DNA from 3 places in the Pseudoxanthomonas daejeonensis genome. Region 2 is predicted to be linked to each of the others. Evidence: predicted binding sites of a transcription regulator. Region 2 holds the regulator's gene; each other region holds the start of a gene.
What was found. The regulator HrcA, encoded in region 2, represses chaperone genes, less so after heat shock. The targets are predictions, from matches to a motif close to TTNGCACTCNNNNNNNNNGAGTGCNAA.
Positions count from the first base shown of each region.

Region 1: a site for HrcA is predicted at 1,326-1,352, ahead of rpoH (RNA polymerase sigma factor RpoH). Genes of this name have one in related genera too.
Region 3: a site for HrcA is predicted at 1,918-1,944, ahead of groES (co-chaperone GroES). Genes of this name have one in related genera too.

Region 1 is NZ_CP093331.1:1,781,288-1,784,559, reverse strand. Features, by position in the region: gene MNQ95_RS07980 (trimeric intracellular cation channel family protein) at 1-270, shown strand, start outside; gene rpoH (RNA polymerase sigma factor RpoH) at 437-1,315, opposite strand; gene MNQ95_RS07970 (pirin family protein) at 1,559-2,272, opposite strand; gene MNQ95_RS07965 (DoxX family protein) at 2,269-2,688, opposite strand; partial or broken gene ung (uracil-DNA glycosylase) at 2,929-3,272, opposite strand, start outside.
Region 2 is NZ_CP093331.1:3,052,737-3,056,008, reverse strand. Features, by position in the region: gene dnaK (molecular chaperone DnaK) at 1-478, opposite strand, end outside; gene grpE (nucleotide exchange factor GrpE) at 589-1,104, opposite strand; gene hrcA (heat-inducible transcriptional repressor HrcA) at 1,207-2,274, opposite strand; gene recN (DNA repair protein RecN) at 2,425-3,272, shown strand, end outside.
Region 3 is NZ_CP093331.1:883,629-886,900, reverse strand. Features, by position in the region: gene MNQ95_RS04070 (protein-disulfide reductase DsbD family protein) at 1-1,458, opposite strand, end outside; gene cutA (divalent-cation tolerance protein CutA) at 1,469-1,786, opposite strand; gene groES (co-chaperone GroES) at 1,995-2,285, shown strand; gene groL (chaperonin GroEL) at 2,343-3,272, shown strand, end outside.

The sequences.
Region 1 (3,272 bases), 1.3 Mb from region 2:
TTCGCCGCGACCCTGCTCGGGATGATGAGCGGCATCGGCGGCGGCATCGCCCGCGACCTGCTGGTCGCACGCACGCCGGTGGTCCTGCAGGCCGAGCTGTACGCGGTCGCCGCGCTGCTCGGCAGTGGCGTGGTCGCGCTCGCGCACGTCACCGGCTTGCCGCAGTACCCGGCAATGGCGGCCGGTGCGCTGGCCTGCTTCGGCTTGCGCTACATGGCAATCCGCCACGGCTGGCACCTGCCGGTGGCGCGGGTGCCAGAAGAGCCCTGAAACTCCACCGCTTCTCCGCGCGTATCGGCGCGCATGCACTGCTGACGCGTTCGACACGGGTGGCACTTTCATCCGACCGGCCGCACCGCATCGGATGCATCCTCCCCAACGCAAACGGCCCGGGCTTTTGGCCCGGACCGTTGCACTTTCTGGTTGACGCGACCGCTCAGGCGGCGAGCAGCGCCTTCATCTTCTTCATCGCGTTCGCCTCGATCTGGCGGATGCGTTCGGCCGACACGCCGTATTCGTCAGCCAGCTCCTGCAGCGTGACCTTGCTGTCGGCATCGAGCCAGCGGCGGGCAATGATGTCGCGCGAGCGTGCATCCAGCACCGCCAGGCCTTCGCGCAGCAGCTGCAGCTGGTTGTCCTCGCTGTCGGCACGCTCGTAGGCCTGCGACGGATCTTCCTCTGCGGCCCGCAGGTAGGCAGCCGGCGACGGCGGCGCGTGTTCGTTGTCCTCGTCGGCCGGCGCGTCGAAGCCGACGTCGCGGCCCGAAAGGCGCGCTTCCATCTCCAGCACTTCGCGCTCGGAGACATTGAGGTCCCGGGCCACGGCGCTGACCTCGGCCGCGTTCATCCAGCCCAGGCGGGTCTTGGCCTTGCGCAGGTTGAAGAACAGCTTGCGCTGGGCCTTGGTCGTGGCGACCTTCACGATGCGCCAGTTCTTGAGGATGAACTCGTGCATCTCGGCACGGATCCAGTGCACGGCGAAGCTCACCAGGCGCACGCCCATGTCCGGGTCGAAGCGCTTGACCGCCTTCATCAGGCCGATGTTGCCTTCCTGGATCAGGTCGCCCAGTTGCAGGCCGTAACCGCTGTAGCCACGGGCCACGTGCACCACGAAGCGCAGGTGCGAATGCACGAGCTCACGGGCGGCGTCCAGGTCTTCGCCCTCGCGGAAGCGGCGGGACAGGGACTGCTCGTCCTCGACGCTCAGCACCGGGATCTGGTGCACCGCGCCGATATAGGCATCCAGCGACCCCAGCGGGCTGGGGATCGGGAGGTTGTTGGGAACGAGACTGGTGGAGCGCAGGGTCTGGGTCATGGCTGTCATCTTAGCAATCGGGAGATTGGACTGCTAACGCCGGACATGGTTCCCAGCATTGCATCCGTGCAACAACAAAAGTGCCCTCAAGCACTTTTCAAATCAATCACTTGCGACGCACGAACTGAACGCAAACCAAGCAGCGGAACGCGATCGTGCCGCACCGGCCACTACAGGGGTGTGAGGTCGGGATGACAGGTTCTCAAGGGGGGCCGCGACCTTGGGTCGCGGCCCTTCCGGGCCTCAGTGGCGGGCCAGCTCGGGCAGGTCGAACACCAGTACCTCGGCGCCCTGCCCGGCCTCGATCCGCACCTGGGCCTCGTCCCGGTACAGCAGCGCGTCGCCGGCGACCAGCACGCGGCCATTGACCGTGGCGGTGCCGCGGACCAGGTGCACGTAGGCCAGGCGTCCCGGCTGGATGGCCAGGGTCTCGGCCTCCTGGCCCTCGAACAGCCCCGCGTACATCCGCGCGTCCTGGTGGATGCTCACCGAACCGTCGGCGCCATCCGGACTGACCACCAGCCGCAGGCGGCCGCGCTTCTCGCTGTCGTCAAAGCGTTTCTGCTCGTAGCCGGGGGCGATCCCGTTGCGCTCGGGGAGGATCCAGATCTGCAGGAAATGCGTCGTACCGGTGCTGTCGTAGTTGAACTCGGAGTGGGTCACGCCGGTGCCGGCGCTCATGCGCTGCACCTCGCCCGGGGTGATGGTTTCGATGTTGCCCATCGAATCCTTGTGGCCCAGCGCGCCTTCCAGCACGTAGCTGATGATTTCCATGTCGCGGTGGCCGTGGGTGCCGAAGCCCTGGCCGGCGGCCACGCGGTCCTCGTTGATCACCCGCAACGGGCCCCAGTGCACGTGGTCCGCATCGAAGTATTCGGCGAAGGAGAAGCTGTGCCAGGAATCGAGCCAGCCGTGGTTGGCATGGCCGCGCTCGGCAGCGGGACGCAGGGTGATCACAGGGCACCTCCGGTGCTGAGGGTGGGAATGGACTGCTGGCGGTCGCGACGCCAGGCATCGACACTGAAGGCGCCGGCGCCATTGGCGGCCAGCATCAGGAAGCCGCCGCCCAGGGCGACATTCTTCATCAGGTGGATGAACTGGTTCTGGTCGCCCAGGTCGGCATGGAACAGCACGCCCGCCGCCAGCGAGAACAGGGCCAGGGTGAGCGCGGTGCTGCGGGTGAAGACGCCAGCGATCACGGCCAGGCCGCCGCCGATTTCCAGCGCGATCACCAGCGGCAGCAGCGCGCCGGGCACGCCCATCGCCTCCATGTACTGCTGGGTGCCGGCGTAGGCGTCCAGCTTGCTCCAGCCGGAGACGACAAAGATCAGGGACAGGCCGATGCGGCCCAACAGCGCAAAAAGGTGGTTCATGGTGGCCTCAAGGGACGCCGGGCGGATGCGCGGAATGCGGATCGGGTAAGCCCTGCGATTGGCCGACAGGATGAACCTGCACAATTATGGAATAAACAGGCTATCTATCCATTGATTGTTCTATTAATGAAATTAAAGCGCACTTCCGGACTCTGGTGACTCGCGGCTGGCATCGTCGCTATTGGTTATGAAGGTTCGACCGGACTGCGGGCCGGCGACGCCGGATCCCGGTCGGACCTCGGCCCGCGGCGGCAGCGACCAGTCGATAGGCGCCTGCCCGCGCCGGGCCAGGTACTCGTTGGCGGCAGCGAAGTGCCCGCAGCCGAAAAAGCCGCGGTGCGCGGACAGCGGCGACGGATGCGGTGCCTTCAGCACCCGGTGCCGGCGTGGATCGATCACCTTGCCCTTGGCCTGGGCGTAGCTGCCCCACAGCATGAACACCAGACCTTCGCGCTCGCTGGCCAGGGCTTCGATGGCGTGGTCGGTAAAGCCCTCCCAGCCCTTGCCCTGGTGCGCGCCAGCACGGCCGTCCTCCACGGTCAGCACCGCATTGAGCAGCAGCACGCCCTGCCGTGCCCACGGCA
Region 2 (3,272 bases):
GGCCGGCGTCCTTGGTCGCCTGGCGCTGGCTGTCGTTGAAGTACGCCGGCACGGTGATGACCGCCTCGGTGACGGGCTCGCCCAGGAAGGCCTCGGCGGTCTTCTTCATCTTCTCCAGCACCTTGGCGGAGATTTCCTGCGGGGCCATCTTGCGGCCGTCGCTGGTCTGCACCCAGGCGTCGCCGTTGTCGTGGGCGAGGATGCCGTAGGGCACCAGGTCCAGGTCCTTCTTCACTTCGGCGTCGGTGAACTTGCGGCCGATCAGGCGCTTCACCGCGTAGAAGGTGTTCTTCGGATTGGTGACCGCCTGGCGCTTGGCAGGCGCGCCGACCAGGACTTCGCCGTCCTTGGTGTAGGCCACGATCGAAGGCGTGGTGCGGTCGCCTTCCACGTTCTCGATCACGCGGGCCTTGCCGCCGTCCATGATCGCGACGCACGAGTTGGTCGTGCCCAGGTCGATGCCGATGATCTTGCTCATTGTGTGGTGCTCCCTCGGAATGGAATGGCCGGTGAAACCGTGGCCTTGCTCGCTAGATAGGGCCGCGCCGGCGCCGTTCAAGAGGGCGTCGCGGCATGGATGAGACCAGTTCAGTCGTGCCGGGCCACCACGACCAGCGCCGGACGCAGCAGGCGGTCGTTGAGCATGTAGCCCTTCTGGAAGACCTGCAGCACGCTGCCCGGCGCGGCGGCGCCCGGATCGGCCTGGCTGATGGCCTGGTGGTGCTCGGGATTGAACGGCTGGCCGGCCGGATCGACCACCGACAGGCCGTTGTCGGCGGCGACCTTGAGCAGCTGGCGGTAGGTCAGCTCCATTCCGTCCTTGAGCGGGCCGCTCTGGTCGACCGCGGCCGCCAGGCCGGCATCGAGGCTGTCGAACACCGGCAGCAGTTCGCCGAGCAGGCGCTCGTTGGCGAAGCGGCGGGCCTGCTCGACATCGCGCGCTACCCGCTTGCGCTGGTTTTCCAGGTCGGCGCGCTCGCGCAGCGAGTCGGCGCGCAGCTGTTCGATCTCGCCCTTCAGGGCTTCGATCTCGTCGCGCAGCTGCAGCTCGAGGGTGGCTTCGTCGTCCGCACCGGCGGCGGAGGGGATGTCGTTCTGGGTCATGCAATCGGCTCCGTGGCGGCGCTCCCGGCCGCCCATCCGGCCCGTATGGGGGCCGGGGTGGAGCGATTCAAGTCGCGGAGCCGATTCGACCGCCGACCGGATTCAAGTCGCCGGGCGTTCGCCAGACGACTGCAGCGCCGCGCCGAGCACGTCGGCAGCCGCCTGGACCACCGGAATCACCCGGTCATAGGCCATCCGGGTCGGGCCGATCACACCCAGCACGCCCAGCACCTGGCCGCCGGCGCCGTACGGCGCGGTCACCAGCGAGACCCCGTCCAGCGGGGCCAGTCCGGTTTCCTCGCCGATGAAGATGCGTACCCCCGGCGCGCGCTGGGTGCGCTCGAGCAACTGCAGGATCTCGCGCTTGCGGGCGAAGGCCTCGAACAGCTCGCGCAGGCGCTCCACGTCGGACAGGTCCTGCAGGCCCATCAGCCGGGTCTGCCCGGCCAGGACCATGTCGTCGCCGGGCGGCTCCAGTGCCTGTTCGGCCAGCTCGACCGACTGGGCGAGCAGCAGCTCCATCTCGTCGCGGGCCTGGCGCAGCTCGTGCAGCAGGGTCGCGCGGATCTGGGCCAGCGGCCGGCCGGCGCAATGGGTGTTGAGGTAGTTGGCGACCTTTTCCAACTCGGCCGGTTCGAAGGTGCGCTGCGGCTCGACCACCCGGTTCTGCACCTCGCCGTCGGCGAACACCACGATGGCCAGGATCCTGCGCCCGCCCAGCGCGACGAAATCGATCTGGCGGAAAGCGAACTGCCCGCGCCGCGGCGCGCCGACCACGCCGACGAAATGGGTCATCGCCGAAAGCAGCTCGGAGGCATTGCCCAGCAGCGCCTGGGTGCCCCCCGCCCCCGCGGTGAGCTCGGCCCGCAGCCGGGCCATCTCGCGTTCGCCCAGCGACTTGACCTGCAGCAGGCTGTCCACGAACACCCGGTAGCCCTGCACGGTCGGCACCCGCCCGGCCGAGGTATGCGGCGAGCTCAGCAGGCCGCTGTCCTCCAGGTCGGCCAGGATGTTGCGGATCGTGGCCGGGCTGACATCCAGGCCGGCATGGCGGGCCAGGGTCTGCGATCCCACCGGCTCGCCGTCGCGGATGTAGCGCCCGATCAGGGTGCGCAGCAGCTGGCGCGCGCGCGGGTCGAGCGGAAGGGCCGGTGGCGGGTTGGGATTCATGGCGGATAGATAGCCCCAGCGGCGACCGGCCCGCAAGCGGAACATCACCCATGCGGCGGTCCGGTCACGGCGCGTCTCAGCCCACGCGACCGCCGGGCCGCAGGCTGCCCCGGCCTGCGGAAGGCCCGTGCCCGCCTCTACAATGCCGACATGCTCAGCCACCTCGCCCTCAAGGATTTCGCCGTCGTCCGCGCCACCGAACTGGAATTCGGCCCCGGGATGACCGTGATCTCCGGGGAAACCGGCGCGGGCAAATCGCTGCTGGTGGATGCGCTGGGCTTCCTCTCCGGGCTGCGGGCCGACAGCGGCGTGGTCCGCCACGGCAGCGAACGCGCCGAACTGTCGGCCGACTTCGACCTTACCGGCAATGCGCTCGCGCGCGACTGGTTGCGCGGCAACGAACTGGACGAGGACGGCCAGTGCCAGCTGCGGCGGATCATCCGCGCCGACGGCGGTTCGCGCGCCTGGATCAACGGCCGCCCCGTCACCCTGGCCCAGCTCACCGAGCTGGCCGGCCTGCTGGTCGAGATCCATGGCCAGCACGAGCACCAGTCCCTGCTTTCGCGGGCCAGCCAGCTGGCCCTGCTCGACGCCCATGCCCGCAACGAGGCCGAGCGCGCCGCGGTGCAGGCGACTGCGGCCGCCTGGCAGGCGCTGCTGGCCGAACGCGAACACCTGCAGGCCCAGGGCGACGTCTCCGACCGGATCGGCTGGCTGGAGCACCAGCTGGCCGAACTGGAGCGCGAGGACCTGGAGCCCGCCGCGCTGGAGGCACTCGACCTGGCGCACCGCCGGCACGCGCACGCTTCGGGCCTGATCGAGGCCTGCGACGACGCGCTGGTCCGCCTGGGCGGCGAGGACTCGCCATCGCTCGCCCGCCAGCTGCAGCAGACCCGCGCCGCCCTGGCCCGTGCCGCCGAGCACGAGCCGCGCCTGGCCGAAGCCGACACCCTGCTCGAAGGCGCCGGCGTGCAGGTCGAGGAAGCGCTCGCCCTGGT
Region 3 (3,272 bases), 1.4 Mb from region 2:
GCCGCCCAGGGTGAACACGCCCGACAGGCTCAGGCCGACCGCGAACATCAGGTAGGCCATCGCCGCCACGAACCAGGGCTGCTGCAGCTGGAAGCCCCAGCCGGCCGCCTGCCCGGCGGCACGCAGCGCCACCACCAGCGCGCCGACCGCGGCGAAGGCGACCAGCACCCCGGCGGTGTACCAGAGCGCATGCCGGCGCGCGTGCTCCGGGCTGCCGCCGCTCTGGGCCAGGCCGAGCGCCTTGAGCGAGAGGATCGGCAGCACGCAGGGCATCAGGTTCAGCAGCAGGCCGCCGAGCAGGGCCAGCAGCAGGATGCCGGCGAGCCGGGGCGGGGCGGTGGTCGGTGGCGCGCGCGTGCGCAGCTCGTTGCCGGCCGAGGCATCGGGGCGGGTCGCTTCGGTGGCCCCGTCCTCCGATGGGGTCGGGAGCGGTGCCGTCGCCGGGCCAGCATCCTCCGTGCTGGCAGGATCCGCGACCGCCACGCCTGCATCGTCCGCGCCGGGCGCTATGGCATCGGTATCCACGCGTCCCGCCGGCAGGTCCACCGGCAGGCGCCGGGTCATCGGCGGATAACAGATGCCGTCGGTCTGGCAGCCCTGGAAGGTCGCCACCAGGGTGACCTGGGCCGGTCGCGGATGGGTGCGCCGCACCGGCAGGTCCACCTCGACCGGTTCGAAGAAGACCATCACCTCGCCGAAGTGCTCGTCCCGGTGGCGCGCGCCCTGGGGCCAGCGTGGTGGCTGCGCGTGCAGGCCGGGATCGCCTTCCAGTTCGAAATGGCTGCGGTCGCGATAGATGTAATAGCCGGGCGCCGGCTGCATCCGCACCAGGATCCGGTTGCCGCCGTCGGCGATCGCATCGATGGCGAACGCCTGTGCCTCGGGCAATGCCTGCTGGCCCGGCAGCTGCAGGCCGCGCGCCGGGCCGCTCGCGCCGGTCAGGCCCGGCAAGCCTTTCTGCGAGGCTGGCGTGGGCAGGCCCGCCTGCGGGGCAGCGCCCCCGGCCGGCAGCGCCACCTGCAGGCGCCGTGTCTGTGGCGGATAGCAGATCCCGATGTCCGCGCAGCCCTGGTACTTGACCTCCAGCTGCACGGGACCGGGCCCCGTGGCATTGCCGGGCAGGGTGGCGACCAGTTCGCCGCGGTAGGTTTCCACCGGGCCGAAGAACTCGTCGGTGTGGCGCGCACCGTCGGGCAGCTGCAGGGCGCCTGCGGCGAAACCGGCGCCGGCCTTCACCGCGGTGCGGTGCCGGTACAGGTAGTAGCCGTCGGCGACCTTCCAGCGGACTTCGATGCGGTCGCGGGACGGTGCGCTTGCGGTGAGCACGAAGGCCTCGTCGACCGGTAGCAGGTCGTTCCCGTCGACCGCCAGGGCCGGCAGCGCGGCCAGCAGCACGGGCAGGGCCAGCAGCAGGCGCCGCAACGGAGCGGGGATCAGGCAACGGAGCAGGGCAGGCATCGGATGGGGTTCACTCACGAGTGGCGTCGGCCACCCAGTCGAGGTAGGCGGGCAGGCCGGCGGCGGCTTCGACCGCCACGATTTCGGGGAGTTCATACGGATGCAGCTCGCGCAGCCGTTCGACCAGCGCGGGCAACTGCTCGGCCGGTGTCTTGGCCAGCAACAGCACCTCGTCGGCCTGCTCGACCACGCCCTGCCAGCGATACACCGAGCGCATCGGCGGCAGCACGCTCACGCAGGCGGCCAGCCGCGCCTCGACCAGGGTGGTGGCCAGGCGCTGGGCGGTATCGGGGTCGGGGCAGCTGCAGAACACGAGGTGGACCGGCATGACGGGAAGTGTACCGGGCCGCTGGGCGATCCCAGACGCGCGCGCCTCGCGCATCGCCCCTTGAAAGGCCGGGGCCGGCGCCCCATCTGCTCCTGCATCCGGTCAAGACCGGGTCCTGTCCGCCCGCGGTGCTGGCAGTCGCTGTGTCCGAGTGCTAGTCTAGCCGCCCTTTTTCCAACCCAGTCAATCACTTGAGAGGGATTGAAACATGAGCAACATCAAGCCGCTGTACGACCGCGTCGTCATCAAGCGTACCGAGGAAGAGAAGGTGTCCGCCGGGGGCATCGTGATTCCGGACTCCGCCACCGAGAAGCCGATCAAGGGCCAGGTCGTCGCCGTGGGCGAGGGCAAGGTGTTCGACAACGGCAACGTGCGCGCGCCGAAGGTCAAGGTCGGCGACCAGGTGCTGTTCGGCAAGTACGCCGGCACCGAGGTCAAGCTCGACGGCACCGAGTACCTGGTGGTGAAGGAAGACGACATCTTCGCCGTGCTGGGCTGAGCGCCCGCCGCTTCCCGCCTTTCAAATCCGCATTCACAGAACTGAGGTAATTCGACAATGGCTGCCAAGGAAATCCGTTTCGGTGAAGACGCCCGCGCGCGCATGGTGCGCGGCGTCAACATCCTCGCCAACGCCGTCAAGGCGACCCTGGGCCCGAAGGGCCGCAACGTCGTGCTCGAGAAGAGCTACGGCGCCCCGACGATCACCAAGGACGGCGTGTCCGTCGCCAAGGAGATCGAGCTGGCCGACAAGTTCGAGAACATGGGCGCGCAGATGGTCAAGGAAGTCGCTTCCAAGACCTCCGACAACGCCGGCGACGGCACCACCACCGCCACCGTGCTGGCCCAGGCGCTGATCCGCGAAGGTTCCAAGGCGGTCGCCGCCGGCATGAACCCGATGGACCTCAAGCGCGGCATCGACAAGGCCGTCGTGGCCGCCGTGGCCGAGCTGAAGAAGATCAGCAAGCCCACCGCCGACGACAAGGCGATCGCCCAGGTCGGCACCATCTCGGCCAACTCCGACGAGTCGATCGGCAACATCATCGCCGACGCGATGAAGAAGGTCGGCAAGGAAGGCGTGATCACGGTCGAGGAAGGCTCGGGCCTGGAGAACGAGCTGGACGTGGTCGAGGGCATGCAGTTCGACCGCGGCTACCTGTCGCCGTACTTCATCAACAACCAGCAGTCGCAGAGCGCCGACCTGGATGACCCGTTCATCCTGTTGCACGACAAGAAGATCTCCAACGTGCGCGACCTGCTGCCCGTGCTCGAGGGCGTGGCCAAGGCCGGCAAGCCGCTGCTGATCGTGGCCGAGGAAGTCGAGGGCGAAGCCCTGGCGACCCTGGTGGTCAACACCATCCGCGGCATCGTCAAGGTCGTGGCGGTCAAGGCCCCGGGCTTCGGCGACCGTCGCAAGGCGATGCTGGAAGACATGGCCACCCTGACCGGCGGCACCGTGATTTCCGAGGAAGTGGGCCTGCAGCTGGAG